Regions from separate parts of the Aeromicrobium changchenzhani genome, predicted to be linked through region 3. Evidence: predicted binding sites of a transcription regulator. Region 3 holds the regulator's gene; each other region holds the start of a gene.

What was found. The regulator LexA, encoded in region 3, represses DNA repair genes until DNA is damaged. The targets are predictions, from matches to a motif close to TCGAACANNTGTTCGA.
Positions count from the first base shown of each region.
Region 1: the regulator LexA is predicted to act here: its motif matches at 6,268-6,283, upstream of AC2YB9_RS12775 (DUF222 domain-containing protein).
Region 2: the regulator LexA is predicted to act here: its motif matches at 4,673-4,688, upstream of ruvC (crossover junction endodeoxyribonuclease RuvC).

Region 1 covers NZ_CM172480.1:2,526,819-2,536,446, reverse strand. The annotation lists gene obgE (GTPase ObgE) at 1-567, shown strand, start outside; gene proB (glutamate 5-kinase) at 571-1,659, shown strand; gene AC2YB9_RS12805 (glutamate-5-semialdehyde dehydrogenase) at 1,683-2,930, shown strand; gene AC2YB9_RS12800 (hypothetical protein) at 2,986-3,135, shown strand; gene nadD (nicotinate-nucleotide adenylyltransferase) at 3,135-3,746, shown strand; gene rsfS (ribosome silencing factor) at 3,743-4,096, shown strand; gene AC2YB9_RS12785 (histidine phosphatase family protein) at 4,093-4,737, shown strand; tRNA gene AC2YB9_RS12780 (tRNA-Ala) at 4,801-4,873, shown strand; gene AC2YB9_RS12775 (DUF222 domain-containing protein) at 4,956-6,230, opposite strand; gene AC2YB9_RS12770 (DUF5819 family protein) at 6,398-7,135, shown strand; gene AC2YB9_RS12765 (HTTM domain-containing protein) at 7,132-8,097, shown strand; gene AC2YB9_RS12760 (hypothetical protein) at 8,252-9,541, shown strand.
Region 2 covers NZ_CM172480.1:2,127,020-2,136,647, forward strand. The annotation lists gene secF (protein translocase subunit SecF) at 1-357, opposite strand, end outside; gene secD (protein translocase subunit SecD) at 357-1,997, opposite strand; gene yajC (preprotein translocase subunit YajC) at 2,002-2,313, opposite strand; gene ruvB (Holliday junction branch migration DNA helicase RuvB) at 2,416-3,495, opposite strand; gene ruvA (Holliday junction branch migration protein RuvA) at 3,498-4,091, opposite strand; gene ruvC (crossover junction endodeoxyribonuclease RuvC) at 4,088-4,636, opposite strand; gene AC2YB9_RS10830 (YebC/PmpR family DNA-binding transcriptional regulator) at 4,769-5,542, opposite strand; gene pdxT (pyridoxal 5'-phosphate synthase glutaminase subunit PdxT) at 5,600-6,199, opposite strand; gene AC2YB9_RS10840 (hypothetical protein) at 6,231-6,620, opposite strand; gene AC2YB9_RS10845 (signal peptidase I) at 7,117-8,586, opposite strand; gene AC2YB9_RS10850 (SipW-dependent-type signal peptide-containing protein) at 8,595-9,278, opposite strand; gene AC2YB9_RS10855 (hypothetical protein) at 9,271-9,628, opposite strand, start outside.
Region 3 covers NZ_CM172480.1:1,568,056-1,577,683, reverse strand. The annotation lists gene AC2YB9_RS08010 (hypothetical protein) at 1-25, opposite strand, end outside; gene AC2YB9_RS08005 (SDR family oxidoreductase) at 22-858, opposite strand; gene lexA (transcriptional repressor LexA) at 942-1,664, shown strand; gene galE (UDP-glucose 4-epimerase GalE) at 1,737-2,690, opposite strand; gene AC2YB9_RS07990 (ATP-dependent DNA helicase) at 2,700-4,652, opposite strand; gene AC2YB9_RS07985 (helix-turn-helix transcriptional regulator) at 4,710-5,366, opposite strand; gene AC2YB9_RS07980 (DUF2249 domain-containing protein) at 5,415-5,678, shown strand; gene hflX (GTPase HflX) at 5,730-7,100, opposite strand; gene dapF (diaminopimelate epimerase) at 7,097-7,927, opposite strand; gene miaA (tRNA (adenosine(37)-N6)-dimethylallyltransferase MiaA) at 8,047-8,967, opposite strand; gene AC2YB9_RS07960 (antitoxin) at 9,043-9,255, shown strand; gene AC2YB9_RS07955 (class III extradiol dioxygenase subunit B-like domain-containing protein) at 9,257-9,628, opposite strand, start outside.

The DNA of each region.
Region 1 (9,628 bases), 960 kb from region 3:
GAAGTCGTGCGCTCCAAGCGCGCTGCCACGCCGCAGGCAGAGATCACCAAGATCGTGCTTCGGCCCAAGGCCGAAGCCGGTGTCGGTGACGAGTTCATGATTGAAAATCGGGATGATCAGTGGATTGTCACCGGCGACAAGCCGATCCGTTGGGTTCGCCAAACCGACTTCAGCAATGATGAAGCAACCGGTTTCCTGGCCGACCGACTCAACCGGCTGGGGGTCGAGGACAGACTCGTCGAACTCGGTGCCCGTGCCGGTGACGACATCGTCATTGGCGACGACGCGAATGCTGTGATGTTCGATTTCGATCCGCAGAATACGGCCGGGGCCGAGATGTTGGGTCGGCGTGGCGAAGATGCACGTTTCGACGACAACGAGCGACGGACTTCGAAGGAGCGGCGTGAAGAGCTTGCTGAGAGCCGCGCCTACGAGGCTGCGGCGCGCGCCGAGCGGGAGAAAGACCCGGACTGGGTCAATCCCGACTTCACTGTGGGCGAGGAGACAGTTAACAATGAGGAGACAGTGGCGGGGGACGACGAACGCCAGAACACGGACGAGGACTGACGCATGGCGCACATCGTCGTCAAGGTCGGTTCCTCGTCGCTGACGTCGCTCAGCGGACATCTTGATCCCGAGCGGGTCGACCTGATCGTCGATGCGATCGCTGGCGCGTACCAACGTCACGATGAAGTCGTTCTGGTTAGTTCCGGTGCGATTGCGGCCGGGCTCGGCCCGCTGGGGCTTCGTTCACGGCCTAGCGATCTCGCGACGCAGCAGGCGGCAGCAAGCGTTGGGCAGGGCGCGCTCGTTGCGCACTATTCCGAACGGTTCGCCAAACACGGACTGCAGGTGGGTCAGGTGTTGCTGACCGTCGATGACGTCACACGCCGTGGGCACTATCGCAACGCCTACCAAACCTTCGCCAAGCTGAGCGAATTCGGTGTTATCCCGATCGTCAACGAAAACGACACCGTCGCGACCAGCGAGATCCGCTTTGGCGACAACGACCGGCTCGCGGCACTCGTTGCACATCTGGTCAAAGCAGATCTTTTGGTGATGCTTACCGACGTCGATGGCCTGTATACCGATAATCCGAATCGCCCCGGCTCGAAAATTATTCCGGTGATATCGGGTGAAGCTGATCTCGCATCGATCGACTTGGGCAGCCCGAGCGCGTCCAAGGTCGGCACCGGCGGCATGATCACCAAGGTCGACGCAGCCAGGATCGCAACGTGCGCGGGAATACCAGTTGTGCTCACCGATGCTAAATACGCCGCTGAGGCGATCGGTGGCGAGCCCGTCGGTACCAGATTCTTGGCGACCGGCAAGCGGCGTTCGTCGCGGCTGCTGTGGCTGGCACATGCGAGCGATACGAAAGGCTCGGTCACCCTCGATGCCGGCGCCGTCCGCGCGATCACGAACAAGCACGCATCGCTGCTGCCCGCTGGTGTCACGGGTGTCAGCGGGCCGTTCTCCGCTGGCGATCCGATCGAATTGATCGATCAGGGCGGCGCCGTAGTCGCACGTGGGATCGTCAACTACGACAGTGTTGAGATCCCCAAGCTGATCGGTCACAACACGCACGAGTTGGCCGCCGAGTACGGCGCCGCGTATGAGCGTGAGCTCGTCCACCGCGACGACCTGATGTTGATCTGATTCACGGTCGGTAGAATCGACACATGAAACAACTCGTCCATGCTGCTGCGCGCCGCGCTCGTACCGCCGCCGCGACGCTGGCGCTGACCCCTCGTGCCGGCAAGGACGCTGCGCTGGAAGCGATGGCCGATGCGCTCATCGCGCACACCGACCAGATCCTTGAAGCCAATGCTGTCGATGTTGCGACCGCCCGTGCGGCCGGGATTGACGAGGGCATCATTGACCGGCTTAGCCTCGATGCCGCGCGCATCGTTGGCATTGCTGAGGGAACCCGTGACGTCGCCGGGCTGCCCGATCCGGTCGGCGAGGTCGTACGCGGTTCGACTCTGCCCAATGGTCTTCAGCTGCGACAGATCCGTGTTCCGATGGGCGTCATCGGCATGATCTATGAGGCTCGTCCCAATGTCACCGCTGATGCGGCTGCGATTTGCCTCAAAGCGGGCAGCGCTGTGCTGTTGCGCGGGTCGTCCTCGGCGGCCCGATCCAATGCGGCGATTGTCGAGGCGCTGCGCGGAGCGCTGGAGCAGGTGGGTCTTCCCATCGATCTGATTCAGGGCCTGCCCGCCGATGACCGTACGTCTGCGACCGAGTTGATGCAGGCACGCGGGCTGGTCGATCTCGTCATTCCACGTGGGGGAGCGGGCCTCATCCGCGCGGTCGTCGAACAGTCGACAGTTCCCGTCATTGAGACCGGCACCGGCAACTGTCACGTGTACGTCGACGCTGACGCCGATCTCGACATGGCTCTTGCCATCACGCTCAACTCCAAAACCCATCGACCCAGCGTATGCAATGCTGCCGAATCGCTGCTTGTGCACAAAGCCGTCGCGGACGAATTTTTGCCGCGGGTCGTCGCAGCGCTCACCGCGGCGGGCGTCACGATCCACGGCGACGCGGCGTTCCAGGCAATCAACTCAGCGGTCGTACCGGTGGTCGCCGAAGACGATGATCTGGAGTATCTCGATCTCGATCTGTCGGCACGTGTCGTCGATTCGCTGGACGCAGCGATCGAGCACATTCGTACGCACTCCTCGGGTCACACTGAGGCAATCGTGACCGGCTCGTTGGCGGCCTCCCAACGCTTCTCAATGGGCGTGGATGCGGCGGCGGTTATGGTCAATGCTTCGACTCGATTCACCGACGGCGGTGAGTTCGGTTTCGGTGCTGAGATCGGCATCTCGACGCAAAAATTGCATGCTCGCGGACCCATGGGACTGACCGAGATGACCACGACGACCTACATCGTGACCGGGTCGGGTCAGACCCGCTGAACTGTTCCTGCCGGTCCCAGCCGCCTACCGGCAGGGCACACGGTAGATTGTCGGTATGTCGATGACTCTTGTAGCCGCAGAAAACGCTGAACAGCTGAGCGCCAGCGGTATCAACCCGTACGTGATCGGCGCCATTGCTTTGGCGGCCCTCACTGTTCTCATGCTCGCCCTGCTGGCGTTCGGCAAGGGACGCGAACACTCCTGATGTCCGGCAATGCCCGCCGGCGGGTCGGTGTCATGGGTGGCACCTTTGATCCGATCCACCACGGACACCTTGTCGCTGCGAGTGAAGTCCAGTCTTGGTTCGATTTGGACCAGGTGGTGTTTGTGCCGACCGGCGAGCCGTGGCAGAAGGCCGATCGCGTCGTCTCCACGGCCGAGGATCGTTATCTGATGACGGTCATTGCGACCGCTGCAAATCCGCGCTTTGAGGTCAGCCGCGTCGATATCGATCGGGACGGTCCGACCTACACGATCGATACGCTCCGCGATCTTAAAGCTTCGATGCCCGATGCCGACCTCTACTTCATCACCGGCGCCGATGCGCTCGCCCAATTGTTGACGTGGCGCGAGCATGACGAAATTTTTGACTTTGCCGAGTTCGTTGGCTGTACGCGGCCAGGTCACGAAATGACTGAGGAAACGATCAAAGGCCTGCCGACCGATCGAATCACGATCGTCGAGATTCCGGCCTTGGCGATCTCGTCAACCGATTGCCGCTTGCGCGTGGCTCGGGGCGAGCCGGTCTGGTACCTCGTGCCCGACGGAGTCGTCCAATATATCGGCAAACATCGTCTTTATGAGACGACCACATGAGCGCCAGCGAACACGCGATCGAGCTCGCCCGGGCGGCTGCGGCCGCGGCCAGCGACAAACTCGCCAAGAAGATCATTGCCTTCGACGTTTCTGAACAGCTTTATATCACTGACATCTTTCTGCTTTGCTCGGCCGATAATGAGCCACAAGTGCGTGCGATCCAAGACGCGGTTGAGGACAAACTCCATGAATTGGGCGCCAAGCCCGTACGCCGTGAAGGTGCCCGCGAAGCCCGCTGGGTTCTGCTCGACTACTTCGAGATTGTTGTCCACATCCAGCATCACGAAGAACGTGAGTTCTATGCGCTTGAACGGCTGTGGAACGACTGTCCGGTGGTCGGGTTGCATTGAGTCGGCAGATTATTCTTTGGCGGCATGGGCGTACGGCATGGAACGCGGCCGGGCGGGTTCAGGGCCAAAGCGATGTGCCACTTGACGACACCGGCTATGCGCAGGCCGAGGCCGCGGCCGCGCGCTTGGCCACACTCAACCCGGCACGAATCCTCAGCTCGGACCTTTCGCGTGCGGCCGCAACGGCCGGCGTTCTCGGTGAACTCTGCGGGGTCCCGGTCGAAGTCGATGAACGGCTCCGTGAACTGCACTTTGGCGTCCGGGAGGGACTTACCTCGAAGGAAGCCTGGGAGTCCTATCCCGATGAAATGCGTGCTTGGATCACCGGCGATGACTACCGAATGCCCGGCGGTGAAACCTATCGGGAAGCGGGCCGCCGCTTCGCCGATGTGCTTGAGGAAGCGTGCGAAGACCTCGGCGATGATCGGCCGCTAGTTGTGGTCGCGCATGGCGCAGTGCTGCGCGTGGGAGCCTGCACCTTCGTGGGGATCGGGCAAGCGCATTGGCGTTCACTCGGCGGTTTCAGCAACTGTGCCTGGTCGGTGTTGCAGGAGTCGCGTTTCGGCGCGGAGAACATGTGGCGGATCACCGAATGGAATGCTGGAACGCTGCCAGAGCCGACCCTCTCCGACGACGACTGACCCGGATTTGGGTCGGGCTGCGGATACCGTTAGGATTGACCTGCTCGAATATGTTGAGTGTTCGGGGCATTGGCGCAGTTGGTAGCGCGCTTCCATGGCATGGAAGAGGTCAGGAGTTCGAATCTCCTATGCTCCACACGATTCAAAGAAGGTCCCACACATTGTGTGGGGCTTTTTTCTTTCCCACACGGGCGCCACTCCGCCCAAGCTCGACGGGTTTAGGCGGTGATGCCGTGGGTGATGTCGTGTTCGGTGTGGGTGATGAATTCTGGGGTGAACCAGGGGTCGGGGTGCCAGGGTTGGACGGGGAGTGGGTCGGGGGATTGTTGGTAGTGGTGGCCGGTGCTGGTGGTCCAGTCGAAGGTGCCGGGTTCGGTTTGGGTGACCGATAATGTTCCGGCGGTTTTGAGGCGGTGGGCTCGTCGATGTAGGGCACCGAGGTTCGCAGCGGTGGTCGGGGCGGGATATGCGGTGGTGTGGTCGGTGTCGCAGTCGCTGGCCGGAACGGTTGAGGTGGGGAAGACGCTGGTGCCGTCGCGGAACCGGATCGCCATGCCCAGGTCGCCGGTGGCGAACCTGCCAACACGGGTTACGTCGAGTAGTTTGCCGGTCTTGTCGGTGAGGAGTCGCCAGAACAGGGTGCCGGGCTGGATGGCAAGATCGCGGATGTAGCTGGCGGGGACGGATGCGGACCGGTCGATCAGTTCACCGGGCGCATCGGATAAGCCCATGACTGATTGGATCGGGACAACGACACCGATATCGATTCGTGCCCGATTGGTTGGGCTGGTGGTGCCCGTGGCGGTTGTGTCGCCGAGGAGCAGGCTGCTGAGCGCGTCCGCGCGCTGTTGGGAGTGTGTCCGTCCGGTAGTTGGTTGTGTGCGGGCGGTTTGTTCGATGCGGTGGTCGATCGCTGCGGCTTCGGTTGAGGGCAGCAGGGCCATTAGCCAGCTCATGCCGTCGTCGCCGACTTCCAGGTGGACACGGCGTTCGCGGCGGGCTTGGCGGTGTCGTTGTTCGGCGAGATCGGGTTCGATCCGGTCGACGAAGCGGGCCAGCCAGCGACGTAACTGCTCCAACGTCCGGCTGCTGGCGATGTCCACAACCATGACGTCCAAACGAGTGATTGAGTCGGGGCGTTCGAGCCGGCCAGCGGTGGCCACGATCAGCCCGACATGGCCGGCACCAAGATGGCCACGGGCCCACCCGTCCCAGACGTGCGGCAGCCGGGCGCGGGCGTAGCGGGCGGCCGCGAGCAGCCGCTGCAGGACGCCGACCGGGATCAGTAGCGCGAGCGACAACTCGTGCACCGCGGCCTCGGCCTCCAACTGGCCAACTTTCTGGCCAACCGTGCGGCCATGGCCACCGATCGCCTCGCCGTGGCTGCGGGCGTCAGCAACGAAGACCAGCATGTCCATAACCTGGGCACACTCAGCGACGAACGCTGTGCTCTGGCGCGCGACCAACCGGTCGATCAACACTGCATCCGCCATCACTGATTCACCCCGAATCCGCCACTAAAACATTCTATCGAACACATGTTCGAGTATAGTCATAAAAACCCATGAATACAAGAGATTTTCACCAAATAAGGAGACATATTTTTGCGTTCTCAGCCGCAACGAAGTGGGGGCGAATTGTGGTTGCTAGGTTTGTCCCCGTGCAGAAGCCCGGTCGAATGCAGATGGTGGTGGTCGGCCTCATTGTGGCGATCGCCGGCTTCCATCTCCTCTCGGTCACAACCGCGGCAATACCTACCAATAAGACCTCGACAAGCCTCAAACCGGTGACCGCCTATCTGAATCCGTTCTTCACGCAGAATTGGCGACTGTTCGCACCCAATCCGATCTCATCGGACCGTTCAATCGAGTTCCGTGGACAGTACTCGTTGGCGGACGGCTCCAGCAGGACGACGAAGTGGCTCAATTGGACCGACGTCGAACTGGACCTCGTACATCACAAACTTGTTGGCGGTCGGGCCGGCTACATCACCAACAAGATGGTTGGCCCGCTCAACAGTCGCTTCCTCGCGATGACTCAGCAACAGCGCGAAACAGCACTCAACGACAAGAAGACGGCGCTTGACGGCTATGCAGCACTGCGTAAAAAACTGACTGAAGAGTCGGACAATGCCGGTACCGTCAATCTTTATTTGCGCTACGAAACCACGATCATTGGGCTGGCAACCTCGGCGCTCAAGGCCGCGCACCCGGGTGTCGACTTCACGGCAGTTCGATATCGGATAGTCGATCGAAGTGTCGCCCCATACTCTGAACGCAGCAAAAAGGACTACGTTCGGCCGGCGCCAACGGTCCGACGTAGCGGATGGCGTGCGCCGATTCAGGCCAGCAAAGCTGAGCAAGACACTATTACCTCGTTCTATCGGCGGCATCGATGATTGCGCGCTCGTGGGAATGGCTCATCGGAGAGAAACATTCGACGTACGGACTCGCGGTCACGCGGATGTTGTTGGGCTTCATCATCTGGAGCCAGCTGCTCGCCAACTGGCCTGATCGCCAATACACGTGGGGCGACGGGGCGGCCTGGACCGATCCGATCCAAGGCGGGCGCGGATGGCCAGACTTTCTGAACTATCTCTTCGTCGACTCACAAGGCTGGATTTTCAACCTCGCATACATTGTGACGATTCTTGTCGGCATCGCCATGATGCTGGGATTTGCGACTCGCGCTTCGACGATTCTTGCGTTGCTGTTCTGGATGTCGCTCTATGTCGCCAATCCGCTGGTCGGTTCGGGCGGCGATGCGGTGCTGCGCATGGTCCTGCTCTATATGTGCTTTGTCGATTCGGGACGGCACTGGTCGGTCGACAGTTGGTTGCGGGAGCGTCGCGGCCGAATACCAGCGATATTGCCCGACTGGTTCACGACGACGCTTCACAATATTGCGATCATCCTGATCATTCACCAGATCGTCATGGTCTATGTCGCCTCGGCGTTGTGGAAGGTGCAGAGCGATAAGTGGATGGGTGGCACCGCGGTCTACTACCCGCTTCAGGTGAAGACATATTCGCCGTGGAACGACCACATCCATCTGTTGACCGATCATGGCTGGATCGTTGCTGTTGCTTCGTACACCGCCATCGGGGTGCAGCTGCTCGTGCCGGTATTGCTGATGTATCGACCGACACGCTTTCTTGCGCTGATCACGTTGACCGGTATGCATTTGGGCATCGGGATTTTCATGGGGATTCTGTACTTTTCGCTCGTCATGATCGCCGTTGACGTGCTGCTGATCAGCGATCGATCCTGGTTCCGATTGGAGTCGGTGCTCCGTCGTCGGATGTTCAGGGAGCGGCGCGATCGAAAATTGGCCGATTCGGAGCCAGACGCCGCTAATTAGTGTATTTGGTGGAATTTTTCCGGGGGTGGTATGCGAGTTGTCGCAATTATGGCTAGACTAATCCCGCTGGTGGCCCCTGTGCTGCTTTGCGTGTGGACCTTGGCGTGCTCGGGGACCCAATGACATGGCGTTTGATTTAGAGGAGAACACCCGGATGAAAAGGGTTGGAAAGAATTCCATCGCGCTTGGACTGGTGATGGCGCTTGTTTCGCTGGCACTGTCCTTCTCAGCGAGTGGTGCACCAGATCCAGTTGCGCAGGCTACGTCCGCGGCAGTTACGAGCAATGGTCTGACTCAGATCATCAGCGGAACGCCTTGCAAGGTCGCTTTTCCTGACGGCACTGCCACTGGGCAGTGTGGCGAAGGACTCGATACGACCGGCGTTGACGCATATTCGCAGCATGCGACTGCGTCCGAGAACGGAAAATCGAAGGCTGACGCGAGCGTCGCCCCGATCAACATCGTTCCGTTGGGCCCATCGCTCGACATCACCGATCTGGTCGACGATATCGGCAACATCGATACCGGTACCATCCTCGATCCGATCGTTGATGCAATCGATGACCCAGTTCTTAAGGCCTTGGTTCGTGGCGCGCTGGACCCACTCGTTACGCCGATCGACGACGCGTTGCAGACCGCGCTGGGCGCGGTTGACAAGGCGCTGCCCGTCTCACTGCAAATTGGTGCGGTTGAGGCAACGTGCGAGGCCAAGCCGAAATCGGCCAGTGGCACCGCGACGGTTGCATCCATCAAGTTGACCATCAAGCTTGGTGACCAGGTCATTAACGTGCCGATCACTATCGCGACTACACCCAACTCCAACCTGGTCGTCGGCTCGGACGAAGCGGCACAGCAGATTGTGGACGACGTCATCACCGGCATTCAAGACTCCTTGAGCAGCAGCCTCGGCGGTGCACTTGATCCGCTCAACCTGGTGTTGGCCGGTCTCAAGGACCAGGTCCTCAACACGTTGTTCGATGCATTGGAAGATCCAGTGTTGACACCGCTCGGGAATGCGATCGAGAAACTTGTCTCGGGCACGGTCAACGAGCAGACGAAGACTGCGGGCGCGATCAGCGTGACCGCCCTGCACTTGAACCTGCTCGACGGTGCGAATGACCTCAAGTTGGCCAAGGTCACCTGCGGTCCGAACCGTGCCGCGGGCGCAACGGACGCTGATGCTGACGCTCCGGCGGATCAGGACACCAACGCCGATGCCGATGCTCCGGCGGATCAGGACACGATTGCGGACGCCGATGCTGACGCTAACGCTGACGCGGTGGCTGACGCCAATGCGGACGCCAACGCCGATGCAGGCGTGACCTCGGCGCTGCCGAACACGGGTGCACCGAATGTGCTGCCGCTGCTGCTCCTCGCGCTCGGATTGGTTGGCTTCGGCTCAGCAGTCCTAGCAAATGAGAAGCGCCGTTTGGCCAAGCAGTAAGGTCTAACCGCTGAACCGGTGAAGGGCCGGCGACTACCTCGAAAGAGATGGTCGCCGGCCCTTCCCGCGTCACCTTCATGTGCTGGC
Region 2 (9,628 bases), 560 kb from region 3:
TGTCAGAGCGGCGTCAATGATCGACGCATCGTCTTGGCTGAGTGGCTTGGTGTCGATGCGCAGTCGGTTGCTGCCCGAGGTGATGACCTGAGGGTCACTCGCATCCGGGATTCCGGCGTTGGCGACCGCTTTGGTCATGATGTCTACCGTATTGCTATCGGTCTTCTGCACCGTTGCGGTGAATTCCACACCGCCCTTGAACTCGATGCCCATGTTGAAACCACGTGCAAAGAATCCAGCGGTGACCAGGACCAAGATCACTGCGGAGATTGAGTACCAGAGTTTGCGGCGACCGACGAAGTCGATCGAGACGTGCCCCTCATAAAGATCATGGCCAAAATTGCCGAGCTTGCCCATCAGGCCCTACTTCCCGGAGTACGTCCGATTTCGGTGACTTTTCGACCCTGGATACCCAGGTGTGAAGCGTCGAAGCCGGAAAGTTTGTGACCCTGTCCGAAGAACTTGGTCTTGGCCAGCAGCGACACGACGGGTTTGGTGAATAAGAACACCACGAAGACGTCGATGACGGTCGTCAGGCCGAGCGCGAACGCGAAGCCGCGGACCACGCCGATTGCGAAGATGTAGAGCACCAGTGCGGCCAAGAACGACACCGCATCGGCGGCGAGGATTGTGCCGCGGGCGCGGACCCAGCCGGTTTCAACCGCAAGGCGCAATGATTTGCCATCACGAACTTCATCGCGTAATCGTTCGAAGAACACGATAAACGAGTCGGCGGTGATACCGATTGCCACGATCAGGCCAGCGATGCCAGGGAGCGTCAAGGTGAAGCCCATCCCCTTGCCCAGGATCAACACCATGGCATACGTGATGGCGCCGGCTATCGCGAGCGATGCCACGACGACAAGGCCGAGGCCTCGGTAGTACAGCAAGCTATAGACCACCACGAGAAATAGGCCGACGAGACCGGCGATCAGGCCCGCCTGGAGTTGGCTGGCGGCCAGCGAGGGGCCCTCGGCACTCACATTGGCGATCGTGAACGTCAACGGCAGCGAGCCGTATTTCAACGAGTTGGCCAGCGCTTTGGAGGTCTTGATCGTGAAGCCGCCGGAAATCTGTGACTTCCCGTCGGTGAAGTGTCCGTTGGTCGTCGGAGCACTCAACGTTTCACCGTCGAGGACGATCGCGAAGCGGCTTGCCTGCTCGTTGCCACCCTGCTCCTGCTTGTAGAGCGCGTCGGTGATGGTGGAGAAATCTTTCTTGCCCTGTCCCTTAAGCGCGAGTGCGACGACCCATTCATTGTTCTGCTGGTTGAGTACGTTGTCGGCGCTCTTGATCTGGGTGCCAGAGATGACGGTCGGGCTCAGCACCTCTGTTTCACCCGTTTTAGGATCGCAGGTGACCATCGCCTTATTGGCGACGTCGTCAACGGTGGTAAGGCCGGCCTTGGTGCAGGCGAAGCCATTGGCCTGATCCTGCAGAGCCAAGATTGCCTGTTGATATTCCTTCGGCAATGACTTGACGCCTTCGGTTTCGGCGGCGATGTTCTGCTCGAGCGTCAGCTTGCTCCAGTCGACAGCGGCGACGGCCTTCTTAATCTCATCGGGCTTCATTTGCGACTTGGTGTTGTTGCCGACGGCCCACAGCAGCCGGAAGCGGAGCTGGGCGGTCTTGCCAACCTGATCGGCAATCCCCTGCTTCTGTTCGCCGGGGATTTCGATGAGCACTTGATTGTCGCTCTGTGTCGTCACTTCGGCTTCGGAGACACCCGTGCCGTTAACCCGCTGGTCGATGATGTTGCGGGCTTCTTTGAGTTTGGATTTCTGGATCTTGCCGGTGGAATCCTTTGCGAGAAGCGTGATGCGCGTGCCGCCCTGAAGGTCAAGTCCCAATTTGGGCTGCCACGCGCTGTCATCACCCTTCTTTGCCGTCAGATCGGTCAGCGCCACGATGCCGTAGAGCGCGATGATCACTGCAATGAAGATGATGAGGGTCCGCTTCGGATGCGGTACCGCCCTGGTGTTTTTGGGACTTGCCACAGACTCAGTTACCTTCTGGTTGTTCCGGAGCGCCGGCTTCGGCGTCATGGGGATTGATCGGGACTTCAACGCGCGCGATTGCGGCTCGAGCCACCGTGATCGTGGTTCCTGGTGCGATTCTCAGCTCTGCCTTGTCATCAATGACCGAGACAACTTCGCCGTAAATGCCGCTGCCAAGCATGACGTTCGAGCCCACGCCGATCGCGCCTTGAGTCTCTTTGAAAGCCTGCTGACGCTTGCGCATGGGGCGCAGGATCAACAGCCAGAAGACGAGTGCGAGAAGTACCAGTGGTAGGTAAGTATCCCAACTGCCCATCGTGAATTCTCCCGAATTGAAGTGTTTCCGTCGCTGCACGACGAAATCGGCCTCTGGGCCATCGGGTAGTTTATCTCCCCGCTCCACATCCGGTGATTTGACTCACCCTTCGGGGTCGGTTTCTCCGATCGGCAATTGGTCAAAGCCAACCGGGGCGACCAGTCCGAGGTGCCGCCATGCTGCGGCCGTTGCGATCCGGCCACGCGGGGTTCGAGCCAGAAATCCCAATCGTACGAGGAATGGCTCGGCGAGCTCTTCGACCGTTTCGCGTTCCTCGCCGACGGCGACCGCGAGCGTCGAGATGCCGACCGGTCCCCCGCCAAAGCTCTTGCACAGCGCGGTCAGCACGCCGCGATCGAGCCGGTCGAGACCGAGGGCGTCGACTTCATACAGACTGAGCGCGGCATGCGCTGCCGCTTCATTGACCGTGCCGTCAGCGCGGACCTCGGCATAGTCGCGGACCCGACGGAGTAGCCGGTTGGCAATACGTGGCGTGCCGCGCGAGCGCGAAGCGATCTCCAGACCACCGGCATCGGTGATCGCGAGTGACAACAATCCGGCCGAACGGTCAACGATCCGATGCAACTCGGCGGGTTCGTAATATTCCAGCTGCGCGGTGAAGCCGAAACGGTCGCGCAACGGGCTGGGCAGCAGGCCGGCTCGGGTCGTCGCGCCGACCACCGTGAACGGCGGGATCTCCAACGGGATGGCGGTCGCGCCCGGCCCTTTGCCGACGACAACATCGACGCGGAAGTCTTCCATCGCGATGTAAAGAAGTTCTTCGGCAGGTCGGGACATGCGGTGGATTTCGTCGATGAAGAGGACGTCACCCTCATTCATGCCCGACAGGATTGCCGCCAGATCGCCAGCGTGTTGGATCGCCGGGCCGCTGGTGATGCGCAGCGGCGCGGCCATCTGGTGGGCGATGATCATCGCGATCGTCGTCTTGCCGAGTCCGGGCGGCCCCGACAAGAGAACGTGATCGGGTGCCCGACCGCGGGCCTGGGCCGCGTCGAGCATGAGTGCCAACTGTTCGCGTACGCGCTCCTGGCCGATCAGTTCCTCAAGGGTGCGGGGGCGCAGCGCTGCTTCGAAAGCCCGTTCCTCGGAAGCGGCGCCCGCAAAAACACCCTCGAAGTCGAGGTCGCTGTCTGTCCCGTCGTTGCTGGGTTCAGTGTCCATATTCATGCTTTCGACAGCGTACGCAGTGCTTCGCGCAACAGGAAGGAGATGTCCGGCTCGCTCCCGTTCAGGAGGTCGGCAGCGACCGCGTCAACCGCGCCGTCGGCGGCCCGAGCATTCCAACCCAGACCAAGCAAGGCGTCATGGACCTGGCCGCGCCAGGCACCGCGACCGGTCTGCGGCGCAGCGGCGGTGACCGGACCGATGCGGTCTTTGAGTTCGAGGACGATGCGCTCGGCGCCCTTCTTGCCGATGCCCGGGACCGAGGTCAGAGTAGACAGATCGCCGTCAGCGATCGCGGCCCGCAACCGATCCGGGGACAGCACGGCAAGCATTGCCTGCGCGACTTTGGGGCCGACGCCGCTGGCCGTCTGGGCAAGCTCGAACATGTCGCGTTCATCATCGTCAGCGAAACCGAAGATCGTCAGTGAGTCCTCGCGTACGACCATTGAGGTGGCCACCTGTGCTTCGTGGCCGATACGCAGCGTCGCGAGAGTGTTGGGCGCGCACTTGACCTGCATACCGACGCCACCAACGTCGATGACGGCGGCACTGAGGGTGATGGCGGCAACTTTGCCGCGTACGAACGCAATCAACGGATCCCTGCCTTGCCGGTGCCGGCGGCACGTGAACCATGGAGCGCGACCGCCTCAGCCAATCGGTTGGTGGCACCGCCACGCCAAATGTGACAAATCGCGATCGCGAGGGCGTCGGCAGCATCTGCGGGTTTGGGTGCCTCGGTGAGTCGTAACAATCGTGTGACCATCATCGTGACCTGTGCTTTGTCGGCCCGGCCGCTTCCGGTGACCGAGGCCTTGACCTCGCTGGGGGTATGCAGAACCAATGGCAGTCCGTGTTTGGCGGCGATGAACATCACCACGCCGCTGGCCTGGGCGGTGCCCATGACGGTGCGCACGTTGTGTTGGCTGAAGACACGCTCAAGCGCCACAACCTCTGGGTGATGGCGCCGGATCCATTCGTCGAGCTCGGTACCGATCGATAGGAGTCGTTTCTCGACCGCGAGCTCAGGCGGTGTGCGGGCAACGCCGACGTCAAGCATCGTCAATGGTCGGCCGACAGTGCCCTCAACGACACCGAAGCCACAACGCGTCAGGCCAGGGTCGACCCCAAGAACCCGCATGGCACCTCCTCGACGACCACGATGACCAGGCTGTCACCGAACACCTGTTCGAGACTCTAGTCGAGTGCACTGTCAGGCAGAAGCAGACTCGCCGGACGAGTCTCGAGCGCACCGCCCAACTAGTCGGTCGGCTCAGTCGTCGTCTTCGGCCAGTTGCGCCAGCACTTCGTCGGAGACATCGACGTTGGCGAAGACATTTTGTACGTCATCGCAGTCTTCCAGGAAGTCGATCAGTCGGAATACCTTGCCGGCTGCTTCAGCGTCGGCCACAACGGTGACCGACGGGACGAATAAAGCGTCGGCCGAGTCATATTCGATGCCGGCGTCCTGCAGCGCGCTGCGTACGGCCACCAAGTCGGTCGGCTCGCAGACCACTTCGAAGGAACCGTCGAGGTCGTTGACTTGGTCGGCACCGGCGTCGAGAACCGCCATGAGGATGTCATCCTCGGTGAACTCCACGCCGTCGTGCTCGGCGGGCACGATAATGACGCCCTTGCGCGCGAACATGTAGGACACCGAGTTGGGATCGGCCATTGTGCCGCCGTTGCGTGTCATCGCGGTGCGTACTTCCATCGCAGCACGGTTGCGATTGTCGGTCAAACATTCGATCAGGAACGCCACACCGGCGGGGCCGTAGCCCTCATACATGATGGTGATGTAGTCAACACCGTCTGCATCGAGGCCACCGCCGCGCTTGACCGCACGGTTGATGTTGTCGATCGGGACCGAGGACTTTTTGGCTTTTTGGACCGCGTCGAACAGGGTCGGGTTGCCGTCGAGGTCGGGTCCGCCCATTTTGGCGGCAACCTCGATGTTCTTGATCAGTTTGGCGAACATTTTGCCGCGTCGCGAGTCGACGATGGCTTTCTTGTGTTTGGTTGTCGCCCATTTGGAGTGACCGGACATGTGGCCCCCTTCTCGGTAACTGCGGATCTACAAATTCGAACTCGGTGTGTCGTGAACCTATGCCGTCAGGACCATATCGACAAAGTAGCGGTGTATGCGGTCATCATCGCTCACCTCGGGGTGAAATGAGGTGGCGAGCAGGTTGCCCTGTTTGACCGCGACGATCCTACCGCCGGACTCCCCCGCATCAACGGTGGCAAGAACCTCGACGTCGTTGCCGATCGATTCGACCCACGGCGCACGGATGAACACGGCATGTATGGGCGAGTCGAAGCCGTCGAAATCGATATTGCCCTCGAATGAATCCACCTGCCGGCCGAAGGCGTTGCGCCGGACTGTGATGTCGATGCCGCCTAGCGTTTCCTGTCCTTTGGCGCCGTCGTTGATCCGATCGGCCAGCATGATCATGCCGGCGCAGGTGCCAAATACCGGCATACCTTCCTGGATGCGTTCTTGCAGCGGTTCGAAGAGTTCGAAGATCCGGGCGAGTTTATACATCGTCGTCGATTCGCCACCGGGCATGATCAACGCATCGCAGCGCTCAAGCTCTTCGGGCCGGCGTACCGAGATCGCTTCGAGGCCGAGTTTGGCAAGCGCACGGAAGTGTTCACGGACATCGCCTTGAAGCGCGAAGACGCCGACCGTAGGTTGTGGAATCACCTATTGAGTGTATGGGCCCCGGGCGTGCTCATGGCACCGAACCCGCTGGCGGCGCGGGGAGGCGGGCGGAGATGTCGTAGGTCCGGTTTTCCAACGAGATGAGTCGGTCTTCGACTTTGCCGATTTCTGCTTTGAGTTCAGATCGAGTTTCGGCAATGTCACCCTTGAGTTCACGACGTGTTAAATCAAGTTTCACGTCCAAATCAGCGATGTCGTCTTTAAGCTCATTCCGGATCGAATTAAGGTCGCCTTTCAGCTCACCTCGGGTCGAATCCAGGTTCGCATCCAGACCGGCAATGTCGGCCTTGAAGTCGGCGCGCAAATCTCGTTTCATAGCGACGAGGTAGACAAACAGGCCAAGCGCAAACGTGGCAAGTGCCGCCAGCGTCGTCCACGTCTGCTGATCCACCGTCGTCATCCTCCCAGTGTGCCCGATACGCTTGACCGTTTCCAGCAATCTATGAGCAGCACCGGCAAAAACACAACCGTCTCGACGGCTCAGTGTGGATAACACTTCTGGGCACGGTCTCAGCAAAGGCGCAGCTCCAGCGGACAGCGGCAGGCTGGAGGGGGGAGAACCAACTCAACAAACCTACCGCCGCCACTCCCTCCCGGGACTGGGAAGAAAAAGCAGATAGACCGCAGCCCACGTGGACTGCAGCTCTTGCTGCTCCCTCTGCACACCCGCCACGAAACTCCCATAACGTGACTGCGGGTGATGGATTAAGTATGCACTAGCGGGGGCTCAAAGAACATCGAGCCTCAACCGAAATCGAAGAGATCGCGAAAGCCTTCGCGACTGTCACATACAAGTCGTGGGTTTCAGGTCATGGGGTTGGCTGGCAAGGATCAACTAGGTCGGGTCGCGCAGAATCGATTGCGGCCGACCGACTCCGTGCGATCGCGAACCACGGTCAGAGGAACGTTACGTCGAAGGTGATTATCCGGGTAAAGACCTGACCGTTGCTGTCGGTGGCCTTTACCGTGATGGTGTAGGCACCAGCTCCCCACAGATCAGTGTATGCCGAGCTCGAGCTTGGGATGGACCAACTTCTTATCCCGCTGCCGGTGGACCAGGTGGCGGGACGCCACGTACCGCACGCACCGGCCTGATAGGTGCTGTTTCCGGGATTCCAGCATCGGGTTCCCAAGATGTTGGTCCGTTTCAGCTCGTACTCGATAGCAGTGATCGTCTTACTGCCCGAAGGCTGGGCGGTGCCGCAAGCGGCCTTGAGCGGGGACGAACCACCGCACGCGTTGTTGACCGCGGTCTGAACCTGTGAACGGCTGCGGTCTGCATCAGTGGGTTGCGTGATGAGAACATCTGGGGGCACCTCCTCGCCTGCACAACGGACTCGACCAAGCAAACTTCGATCCACCGCTTGCACACGCGTAGTCCCGGAGACCCAAGCCGGCGTCAACCGCAGTCGCGATCGGCCTGTCACCGTCACTGTGTCCCCCGAGAGTACGGGGTTTTTGAAGTCAGGGTTAATGAGAATCCCGCCCCTGAAATCGGTATAGACGTTCGCACCAACCGCACCGGTCTGAGAGTCAATCTTTGACCCTGCAATAAGACCTGGAGATGTCCATGCCGTCTCATACCGCTTGTCGAGAATCTTCCAGTTGAACCGCACGCTGCCATAGAAGCCAAGAACCGCAACACCCACATTCGTGCAGTGCGTTGGCTGCCATTCGAAGGCGAGGACGCGATGCGCGCCGATAACCCCTGCTTCGAACGCCGCAGTGTCCGAAAAGTATGCGTCGGTTCCGGTCGCTGTGCCCTGCGCGAATCCGACCGGTGCGAGCAAACCCATCGCGATGAGCAGGGTCAACCCCTTGCCGGTCGTAGCGCGTCTGCTCGGTGGCCGCCTTCGGCTAGGTCGCAAAAACAGCGACAACAAAACTGCTGCCACAACTAGGCCGGCCAGAAACATGCCCACCGGTCCCGAAAGCCAGGCCGCGACATACCCGGCGTAGGGCAGGTCAAACATGACTCTGTCTGCGGTTTTGATCACGTACGGGTCAGCGTCCACGGCTTCGTTGGCGTCGCCCTTGAGCGTCAGATCAACCGCTCCCGAATCGGTCGCGTCGGTTGCTTTTGCCGTGACCCGGTGCGTGACGCGCCGACCATCGCTGTCAACGACCGATACGACATCTCCGACGACGACTTGTGAGGCTGGCACCTCTTTGGCGAAGGCCAGCGCGCCCGCGTTGATTTCCGGTGACATTGATCCGGAGCGAAACACCAGGGGCTGCACGCCAAACGCGAAGGTGGCTACGGTCAGAACGATCGAAAGGAGCCCAAGGATCGCACCAACCCATAGGGTCGCCTGCCCCAGTCCTCGCACCCAGTGCGGGAATGAATTCGGTCGTTGTTCCATCATTTTGGGCTTCACGACGGCTGAACCGCTGCGAGGGTGGCCGTGATGGTGGTGTAGACATCCTGCAACCCATTACCTGCGGTGGAGTCGAACGTCACCAGCATGCAGAGACGCTGGTAGGTGCTCGGCTGCAGGGTCACGGGTGTGTTTGATGGCGTGATCGCGCTCGGAGTGGTGCTGATGGCCACGTTGGTCCACCAGTTTGCGGTTCCGCCCACACAGTTGCCCCGCCGATCACCGTCCGCTCTCGTTCCCGTCGGCGTTCCCTTTGTTGCTCCGGGTTTGGTAGTAACGAGGAGCTTCCCTGCGAAGCTGTTACTAGACGACTGAGCTGTGCCGGTGAACTTCAGCGGTGTCGAGCCGGCATTGTGGATGTAGATCTCCATGGCTACGGATTCACCAGGCAAGACATCGTCGAGCTCGACAACGGGGAAAGTCCAGGTACCGCCCTGCCCCACAGTGTCAAAACCGGGGTTCGAAGCCGAACTCGGGATCGTCGCTGTCGGCGACAGGACGAGGTCCAACGATCCCGAACTGATGGGGCCTACGCTGACCGTCGCCTGATCGGTCCAATATGCAGAGGTGCCCACTGCACCGAATCCAAGCAGGATTCCTAGACTCAACACAGCCCGTGCACGGGCGGAAGTGAGAGTACGCCAAAAATTCTTGCGACGAGGAGCGGCGTGGCTAGACATCTGCGCTCTCCTCTTCGTGTCGACGCCGGACCAATGCAAGCCCGATTCCTATCAACACGGCACTGATTGCGACGAACCAACCGATTGCGGGAGCACCTGTGACGGGTAGGCCTGACGATCCGGTCCCGTCACCTTTTGTGTCATCCTTTTCGTCATCCGTGGGCGCAAGTGCAGCTGCCTGCGACAGGGTCACACGGAAGGCCAGATCTGATGCTCGGTTTTGCGTCGCATTTGGCGAGGAGAAATCGAAGGCAACAGTGACCTTTATCGGTTCAACCGCGCCATCGGGGATGTTGGGACTGGTCAGCAACCGATGCGTACCGCCCTCGGAAACCGTGGTCCAGTTCCCA
Region 3 (9,628 bases):
GCTTCCCAACGACGAGATAGCTCATCGCGACATACTTTTCTTGAGTTTGCGTCTGCCCATGAATCGAATCGCCGGCTCGACCCGCATCATCGGTCCGGGTGCCATGCTCGACACCCTGGACATGACGCCGCGATAGACCGGCATCGTGCGATAGACGCGCCGGCTGCCGAACATATCGACCAGGGCTCGTGCCACCGCCGCAGGTTGATAGAACGTGCCGGCGGCGATGAGCGCGCGGGCATCGCCGTCCGCCTGCATATCGGCGACCATCTTGGTGTCGACCCCGTCGGGGCAAATCGCGTGCGGACGAATCCGGTCCTTCCGCAGCTCCGCGCTCAACGACGTGGTGAGGCTGAGGACGGCTGCCTTCGTCGCGGCGTAGACGCTCAGCCCCGGCACCGGGCCGTGGGCGCTCAGCGACGCGACAATGCCGATGTCGCCGCCTCTGATACCCGAGTTGGCCTGCGTGCGGAACACCGAGGTAGCAGCCCGCACGCCCCACATTACCGACAGGAAATTGACGTCCACGAGGGTGCGGATCTGATCACTTTCGAGCTCCGACAGCGCGCCGTCAAAGCCGACACCTGCATTGCATACCCAGGCGCCGAGCGGCGCGTAGGTGCATGCCCGTGCGGCCATCGTCGTGTTGGCCGCCTCGTCAGTAACATCCAGGGCGAGGCCTGCAACCGCACCAATCTCACGAGCCGTACGCTCGGCTTGCTCGGCATCGAGATCAGTCACGATGACCTCGTAGCCACGACCTACCAACTCGGCGGCAATTGCCCGACCGATGCCGCGCCCAGCGCCGGTCACGACGGCTGAACGCGGGTTCTTCGAAGTGCTCAGCGACTTTTTCATTGGGCCAACCTTGAGATCAGGGCGCGACACGCCTATCGAACATATGTTTGATTAAACATCAGTCTTGGGACTAACCTGACGTCATGAGCGACGATACCAATGCCGATATCACCGAACTCCCCGATGGCCCTGCCGATGCAACCGGGTTGACTCCGCGGCAGCGCAAAGTCCTCGAATTCTTGCGGACCGAGATCGAGAAGCGCGGCTATCCGCCCAGCATGCGTGAGATCGGTGCCGCAGTCGGTTTGGCCAGTTCTTCCTCCGTGGCGCACCAACTCCGTACGCTTGAACGACTCGGCTTCGTTCGTCGCGACCCCAACCGGCCGCGTGCCCTTGAAGTATTCCTCCCCGGTGTGATTGCCGCCCGTCGCTCTTATGGCTCGGCCAGCGAGAGCGATTTCGATGAAACCGATATCGACAACTCGCACCCTGCGGCGGCCTACGTTCCGCTCATCGGACGCATTGCCGCCGGCGGTCCAATCCTTGCCGAACAACGCACCGAAGACATCTTCCCGTTGCCAAAATCATTGGTTGGCGACGGCACGCTGTTCCTGCTTGAGGTGCAGGGCGACTCAATGCTTGATGCCGCGATCTGCAGCGGCGATTATGTCGTAGTCCGCCAGCAGCCAGTTGCCGAAAATGGCGAGATTGTTGCCGCCATGCTCGATGGCGAAGCAACGGTCAAAACGTTCCAGCGCAAAGACGGCAAGGTGTGGCTGCTGCCGCACAATGCCGACTACTCCCCCATCGACGGCACCCACGCCACGATTCTGGGCAAAGTCACAACCGTCCTGCGGAAGGTCTAAGTCCGCAGGGTCTATGTCCGTAAGGTCTGGGGCCGCAGGGTCTATGTCCGCAAGGTCTGGGGCCAAGTCGGTTCAGCGTTTGGCTGCCAGCGCGCTTTCGACCATGTCGGCGAGCGTGTAACTCATCTGCCAGTCGAGGTCACGCGTGGCAGTGGCGCCCGAGGCAACAATGCGGGCCGGATCACCGGGCCGGCGGGCCGCAATCGTGGGCTCGAAGTCTCGTCCGGTCGCGGTGGCAAACGCGGTCATGATCTGCCGTACCGAAACGCCGTCACCGCTACCGAGGTTGTAGATCCGATCTAGCGGTGTTCCCGCCCGGAGTGCCTTTGCCGCTGCGACGTGCGAGCGCGCCAGATCGGCAACGTGGATGTAGTCGCGCACGCAGGTGCCATCGGGCGTGTCATAGTCATCGCCATTGATTTGCGGTATGCGTCCCTCGTCGAGCGCTTTAACGACCAGCGGGAAGAGATTGTGCGGGCTGGTGTCGTAGAGCCAGTCAACGCCGGACCCGACCACATTGAAGTAGCGCAGCGAGGTATGGCGAAGTTCGGTTGCTCGGGCTTGATCGCGTAATAGCCACTCGCCAATCAACTTGCTCTCGCCATAGGGTGATTCCGGCTTCGTCGCCGTGGCCTCGGTGACCAGCGCAACATCGGGGGTTCCATAGACCGCAGCGCTCGAAGAGAACACCAACTGCTCGACGCCTTCGGCCGCCATAGCCGCCAGAAGCGTGGCGGTGCCAGTCACATTCTGCTCATAGGTATGCAGCGGTCGTGTCACCGAAACTCCGGCGTACTTGTAGCCAGCAAGATGAACGACACCCGTCACCCCATGCTCGACGATGGTCCGCCGGACGAGGTCGGCATCGAGAATTGTGCCTTCGACAAAGGGCACACCGTCGCCGACGAACTCGCGATGTCCACTCGAGAGGTCGTCGATGACGACCGCATCGAGTTCGGCCTCAGTAAAAGCATGGACAACATGCGCGCCGATATAGCCGGCGCCACCAGTGACAAGGAAGGACATGTCGTGAGTCTATTTGGTGGGCGACGGATCCGACGCCGCAGCGTCGAGCCGTTGTAGGGCCGAAATGACCATGGCCTTGTCCGTCGTGCGCCACATCGGCGCCAGTGAGCCAGCCAAGAAGCTGCCGTAGCGGGCTGTCACCAACCGTGGATCCAGAACTGCGACAACGCCTTTGTCGGTGGAGCGACGAATCAGTCGGCCACTCCCCTGCGCCAACAGCAGCGCCGCATGGCTCGCCGCCACCGTCATGAAGCCATTGCCGCCGTGTTTCTCGACGAGCCTTTGGCGGGCGCTCATCAGCGGATCGTCGGGCCGTGGGAACGGGATCCGATCGATGATGACGAGCTGGCAGGTTGCACCGGGCAGATCGACGCCTTGCCATAGGCTCAACGTGCCGAACAGGCAGGTCGTCGGGTTGTCGGCGAAGCGACGCGCAAGCTCGGGTAGCTGCGCATCACCCTGACACCAGATGTCGATGTCCGGCAGGATTTTGCGGACCTCTTCGGCGGCGTATTCGGCGGCCCGGCGCGAGGAGAATAGGCCAAGCGTACGACCACCAGCCGCCTTGATGAGCGAGCAAATTTCGCCGATCTGCGGGGCGGCCAGACCGTCGCGCGCTGGCGGTGGCAGGTGTTTGGCGACATACAGGATGCTCTGGCGCGGATAGTCAAATGGCGAGCCGACATCGATTGCTTCCCACGGCACTTCATCATCATCAGGCCGCAGGCCGAGGCTGCGTGCAATCGATTCGAAGCCGCCACCCAATTTGAGTGTGGCGCTGGTCAGCACGACAGTCTTTTCACCGAATAGCTTGTCGCGCAGACTCAGCGACACATCGATTGGCGCGATGTGCAGTTGACGACCATTGCGGCCATCGCTGACCCACAGCACCTCGGTCTCGCCCTTGCTGCCCATGCGTTCGGCAATCTTGCGAACTTCGTCGACCATGCCGCGGGCCTGTTGGCGGCCCGCATCTGGTTCGGCATTGTCGGTCTCTTTTGGAAATGCTGACCAACAGGCACGGGCGGCATCCCGTACGAGTGCGAGCACCTGTTGCAGCGGTTGTTCGAGGGTGTCGAGGCGACCTTCTTCGGTCCGGGACAACACATCGGCAAGCGCATCGGCAGCGTCGGTCAAATCATCTGCCTCGGTGCCGTCGACGCAATTGCGGGCCCGCCGGGCAGCGCGTTCGACCGTGACCGAGTTGAGTTCATCGGTCGAGGCCTGCGTGACCCGGGCCGCGAGCTCGTGCGCCTCATCGACGATGACGGCGTCGTATTCGGGCAACATCGGTACGCCGTCAATTGCGTCGATCGCCAACAGCGCATGATTCGTGACGATGACGTGAGCATCCTGGGCGTCTTCACGGGCCAGTTCGGCGAAGCACTCATTGCCGTATGGGCATTTTGCGGCGCCAAGGCATTCGCGTGCGCTGACACTCACCTGGCGCCAAGCTCGATCGGTATGTGACGGCGCGGCATCACGGTCCGCGATGTGACCACCCTCAGCCTGCTCCTCTGCCCAGGTGCGGAGCTCAAGCACCTCGGCACCCAGCGAGCCCTCAGGCACCTCGATCAGAGCGCCCTGATCATCGGGAGCGCCTTCGCGGATGCGATGCAGACAGGCGTAGTTGCTACGGCCCTTGACGACGGCATAATGCGGCACCGAGGTCATCGTGGCGCGCGCGGCGTCCTTGAGCGCAGGTAGGTCACGCTCGACGAGCTGATGTTGGAGATTCAGTGTCGCGGTGGCGATGACGACACGGTTGTGATGGAGCAGACTGGGCACCAAATAGGCCAAAGACTTGCCGGTGCCGGTGCCGGCTTGGACGAGCAGATGCCGCTTCTGTTCAAGCGCGCTGGCCACCGCTTCGGCCATTTGGAGTTGTCCGGGCCGATCATCGCCGTCGACAGCCGAGACTGCTGCATGCAGTACGGCGCGGACATCGGGCTTTTCACTCACTGTCGAAGGTTACCGGCATCGGTGATGGCATACCGACCGTTGTCCACAGACCCCGACTTAGCCAAGTTCGAGGTGGCACGCGTCGGGATCGAAGAACGGCAGCAATTCGGTCGAATCGGGATCGCCGCCAGCGTTCTTGACGATGCCACGAACAAGCCCCAGATGAACCGAGCAAACCACATCGGGCTCGCGTTCGGCAGCACCGATCATGGGGCACGCTCGTAGGCGCATCCGGCCTGCGACCGGCACTGGATCGGGATCAAATCCCAACTCATCGAGCATCGACAACACTCGGCGGCGGACACCATCGCCGTCGGCCGAGGGCGGCAGATTCGGATCAACGATTCCGCTGCTCCAATGTTCGCCAGCCTCGATCGCGGCGCTGCGCGGGTCCGCGCTCATACGCGCCAGTTGATCGGCAAGGGCGACCGCTAACCCTTCATAACTAGTGTCATGGGTCAGCGCGAGCGCGGTGGCGCGGTAATGCCACGGTGGCCGTCCTCGGCCCGACGGCGTGGCGCGTTCGCGGGTGACCAATCCGGCTTCGAGCAGCACGGCCAGATGTTCACGAACCGTATTGGGGTGCGAGCCGACACCCTCGGAGAGTTGCCCGATCGGGGACAGGCCATCTTGCTCAATGAGGCATTCCAGCACTCGTCGGCAGGGCCCGGAAAGTGCTACCGATGAGCTAATGTGGGACCTACTCTTAATCACGGTACCTACCGTAATAAACTTTTGATGACTTTACCAGAGGAGTACAGCATGGAGCTCAATCTATTGTCCGACGAACAGGGCCTCCCGGTCCTTGACGCCCGGTCCATTCCGCACGCGATTCGCCACGGCGCGGTGTTCGGCGCGCTCGATTCGGTCCGCGTCGGAAGCGGCATCGTCTTGGTCGCTCCGCACGATCCACAGCCACTGCTCGGCCAGCTCGAACGCCGCTCCCCCGAGACGTTCGAGGTCAGCTATCTGCAGCGCGGACCCGAGGAATGGCACCTACAGATTCTCCGCACCAAGACCGACTGACAGCAACGGCCACACGCGGGAGTTCAGTCGCGGGAGTTCAGGCGCGGGAGTTCAGGCGTAAGCCGCCAGGGCTCCCGCGAGTTCTGCGCTCACGCGCGCGATGACATGAGTGCCCTCGCCGATGTGCTCGATCGATTCAATGTCACCGTGCGCGTGAATCTGGTTGAGCAAATCACCGCGCGCATACGGGAGCACGACATCAACACGCGCAGCCGGTGTCGGTAGATCGGCCTCAATTGCGTTGAGTAGTTCGTCGAATCCTTCGCCGGTATGTGCACTGACGACCACCGCATGTGGCTCCCGTGCGAGCAAGCGTGCGATGACCGATGGATCAGCCAGATCGGCCTTGTTGATCACGATGATCTCGGGGATTTCGGTCGCGTTGATCTCCGCGAACACTTCGCGTACGGCGGTTATCTGGCCCTCGGGATCGTGATGTGATCCGTCGACCACATGCAGAATTAAGTCCGCCTCAGCAACTTCTTCGAGTGTTGATCGGAATGCCTCGATGATCTGATGCGGCAGGTGGCGTACGAAGCCAACGGTGTCCGACAAGGTGTAGATGCGTCCATCAGAGGTCTCGTTACGACGCGTGGTCGGGTCGAGCGTTGCGAACAGTGCATTCTCAACCAAAGCGCCAGCATCGGTGATCCGATTGAGGATGCTCGACTTGCCAGCATTGGTGTAGCCGGCAATTACGACGGCAGGGATTTCATGGCGGCGGCGCTGGGTCTTCTTGGTCGCGCGCGTCACCTTCATTTCCTTCAGTTCGCGGCGTAACTTGGCCATCTTGGACTGGATACGGCGTCGATCGGTCTCGAGTTTCGTCTCACCAGGGCCGCGGCCGCCGATGCCCTCGCCGCCAGCAGCCTGGCCACCGGCCTGACGAGACAGATTGCCACCCCAGCCACGTAGCCGCTGATTTTGGTATTGCAATTGGGCAAGTTCGACCTGCGCCTTGCCCTCCTTGGATTTAGCGTGTTGGGCAAAGATGTCGAGAATCAGCGCGGTTCGGTCGACGACCTTGACCTTGATGCGGTCCTCAAGGTTGCGTAACTGACTCGGCGCGAGTTCACCATCGCAAATAACGGTGTCGGCATTGGTCGCCGCGACCGCAGCGCGGAGCTCTTCAACCTTGCCGCTGCCAATGTAAGTGGCCGGGTCCGGTTTATGGCGGCGTTGGATCAGTGCATCCAGAACTTCCGAACCTGCAGTTTCGGCAAGCAGTTTGAGCTCAGTCAGCGAGTTCTCGGCGTCCGCGGCGCTGCCGCTAGTCCATACGCCGACCAGGACGACACGCTCGAGCCGCAGTTGGCGGTACTCGACCTCGGAGATGTCCTGAAGTTCGGTCGAAAGGCCCGCGACACGGCGGAGGGAATGGCGTTCTTCGAGTTCGAGACCCTCAGTGCTGCCGTCGGTCATATGAGCCACTCCATCTCGCCGCGTGCGACGATTTCAGCTGGGCCGGTCAGAATCATGTGGTTGTCCTCGGCCCACGTCACCTGAACGGTGCCGCCGGGGACGTCCACACGATAGGTCACCGGTCGATCAGCGCAATCGGCAAGCGCCGCCGCCACACCAACCGCACAGGCACCCGTACCGCAGGATCGCGTCTCACCGGAGCCACGCTCATGCACTCGCATCGCAACATGTCGCTCGCCGGCGCGTACGACAAACTCGATGTTGACCCCGTTGGGGTATGCCTCACGGTCATAGCCCGGCTCATCGAGCAGCGTCCCGGCGTCGGCAAGACGCTCGATGAAAGCGACCGCATGCGGATTGCCGGTCTCGATGTGTTTGGCTTCCAAGAAGCGCTCGGCGACCTGAATCTTAGTGCTGTCGAAAATCTCTGGAACGCCCATGTCAACGCTAATCTCGGCGCCCTGGAACGTAACGGTCTTGACCCCGTCGCGGCTGCCAATCGCAACCGGACCATCAGCGTCGATGAGGCCCTCCTGCTTGAGGTGCAGCGCGAACACCCGGATGCCGTTGCCACACATCTCGCTGATCGATCCGTCAGCATTGCGGTAATCCATAAACCATTCAGCCGACTGACCCGCAAATGCCGGATCCGGGAGGTCGGCGGTGCGGATCACGCGCATTACGCCATCGGCGCCGATGCCGCGCCGCCGCTGGCAGATCGCTGCGACAAAGGCCGGATCAAGATCGCCGTGGATCGATCCGTCATGGTCCGGGAGCAGCACGAAGTCATTCTCCGTACCGTGCCCCTTGAGCCAAGGAAATCCCATAGCCGAAGTCTACCGGCCCCAGCCCCCGGCCCCAGGATTTGAAGCCTTACGTCCGCGATCTGATGCCTTGCCTGGACAAACGCTCTGCGGGAAGCCACCTAAGGCTTCAGATCGCGGGGTCAGATCGCGGGTCTTAGGATCTGCAGGGTTTCTTTGAGTTTGTCGGCCGAGTCGTGGGTGATCCACTGGATGCGGGGATCTTTGCGAAACCATTGACCCTGTCGACGGGCGAACTTGCGGGTGCCGATGATCGTCAGTTCCCGCGCCTCGGCCTCGGTGCTGTCGCCACGCAGAAAGTCGAGGACTTGCGAATAGCCGAGCGCCCGACTTGCGGTCAGCCCGGATTCAAGACCCGCCGCGCGAAGCCCCCGAACCTCCTCGACAAGCCCCTGCTCCCACATGTGATCGACACGTTGCGCAATGCGTTCGTTGAGGATTTCTCGGGGAACGTCGATGCCGATGACAGTGACGTTGGCGTAGGCATATTCAAGTGCGGGCAGCGTCGCGGCGTACGGCTTGCCGGTCAATTCGATGACCTCCAATGCTCGTACGATGCGCCGCCTGTTGGTCGACAAGATGTGAGCGGCGGCATCGGGATCGCGCGACGCGAGCTCCTCATGCAATGCAACTGCGCCACGCGACTCGAGCTCGGCCGTCCACCGTGCGCGGATAGCCGGATCGGTGCCCGGGAATTCGAACCGATCGAGCACCGCCCGTAGATAGAGCGCGGAGCCGCCGACCAAGATCGGCGTGACGCCCCGATGCATACAATCAGCGATCGCAGCACGTGCCCAGAGTTGAAACTCGGCGACAGTTGCGGGCTCCGTGATATCGAGAATATCGAGCAGGTGGTGCGGAATTCCAGCCCGTTCGTCGACGGTCAGCTTCGCCGTGCCGATGTCCATTCTGCGATAAATCTGCATCGAATCAGCGTTGACGATCTCGGCGTTCCCCAGCGATTGTGCGAGCGCAACGGCCAGATCAGATTTGCCCGCCGCGGTTGGGCCGATGATGGCCACGATGCGGTCGACAAGGGACATAACGTCAGTCTCGCAGGTAATGTCATGCCATATGGGGGCGGTATCGCTCATCACCAACGAGAAAAGGACGAATTAATGGGACTCCTCGACCGGTTCAAAGGGCATGCCGACGAATTGAAGAATAAGGCCGCCGACCTGGCTGCCAGCAACAGCGACAAGATCGATGCCGGCCTGGAAAAGGCCGCCGACCTGGCCAACAAAGCCAGCAAGGGCAAATACGAGGACAAGATCGATGCGGCCGCCGACAAAGCGAAGGATGCCGCCGACAAACTCGGCGACAAGTCCTGATTCAGCGTTCGACCGACCAACTGGCTACCCAGTAGCCGACGCCGAAGGGCGCCTCATCATAGCGCAATTGCGCGGTGATTGAGGCGCCCTTCTGCATTTCGTCGGTGGTCGCTCGACCGAGCAATTTGAGCGGCGCGGCTCCCCCGCACCACAGATCGGCGGCGAGCTCGCGGTCAATATTGGCGAGCATCCCGGCATCGCCCACGGCGAGCGCAGCGGCGATGGATGCGTCGAAGGCTTCCGCTCGATCATCGAAATAGCCCGGCGCCTCACTGGTCCGCTTGGCACTTCCGTCCGCCATCACCAATAGGGCGGTACGGCCGCGCGGCTCGACTCCACCGGTCACGTACGCCCGCGACCCGGTCCAGCCATG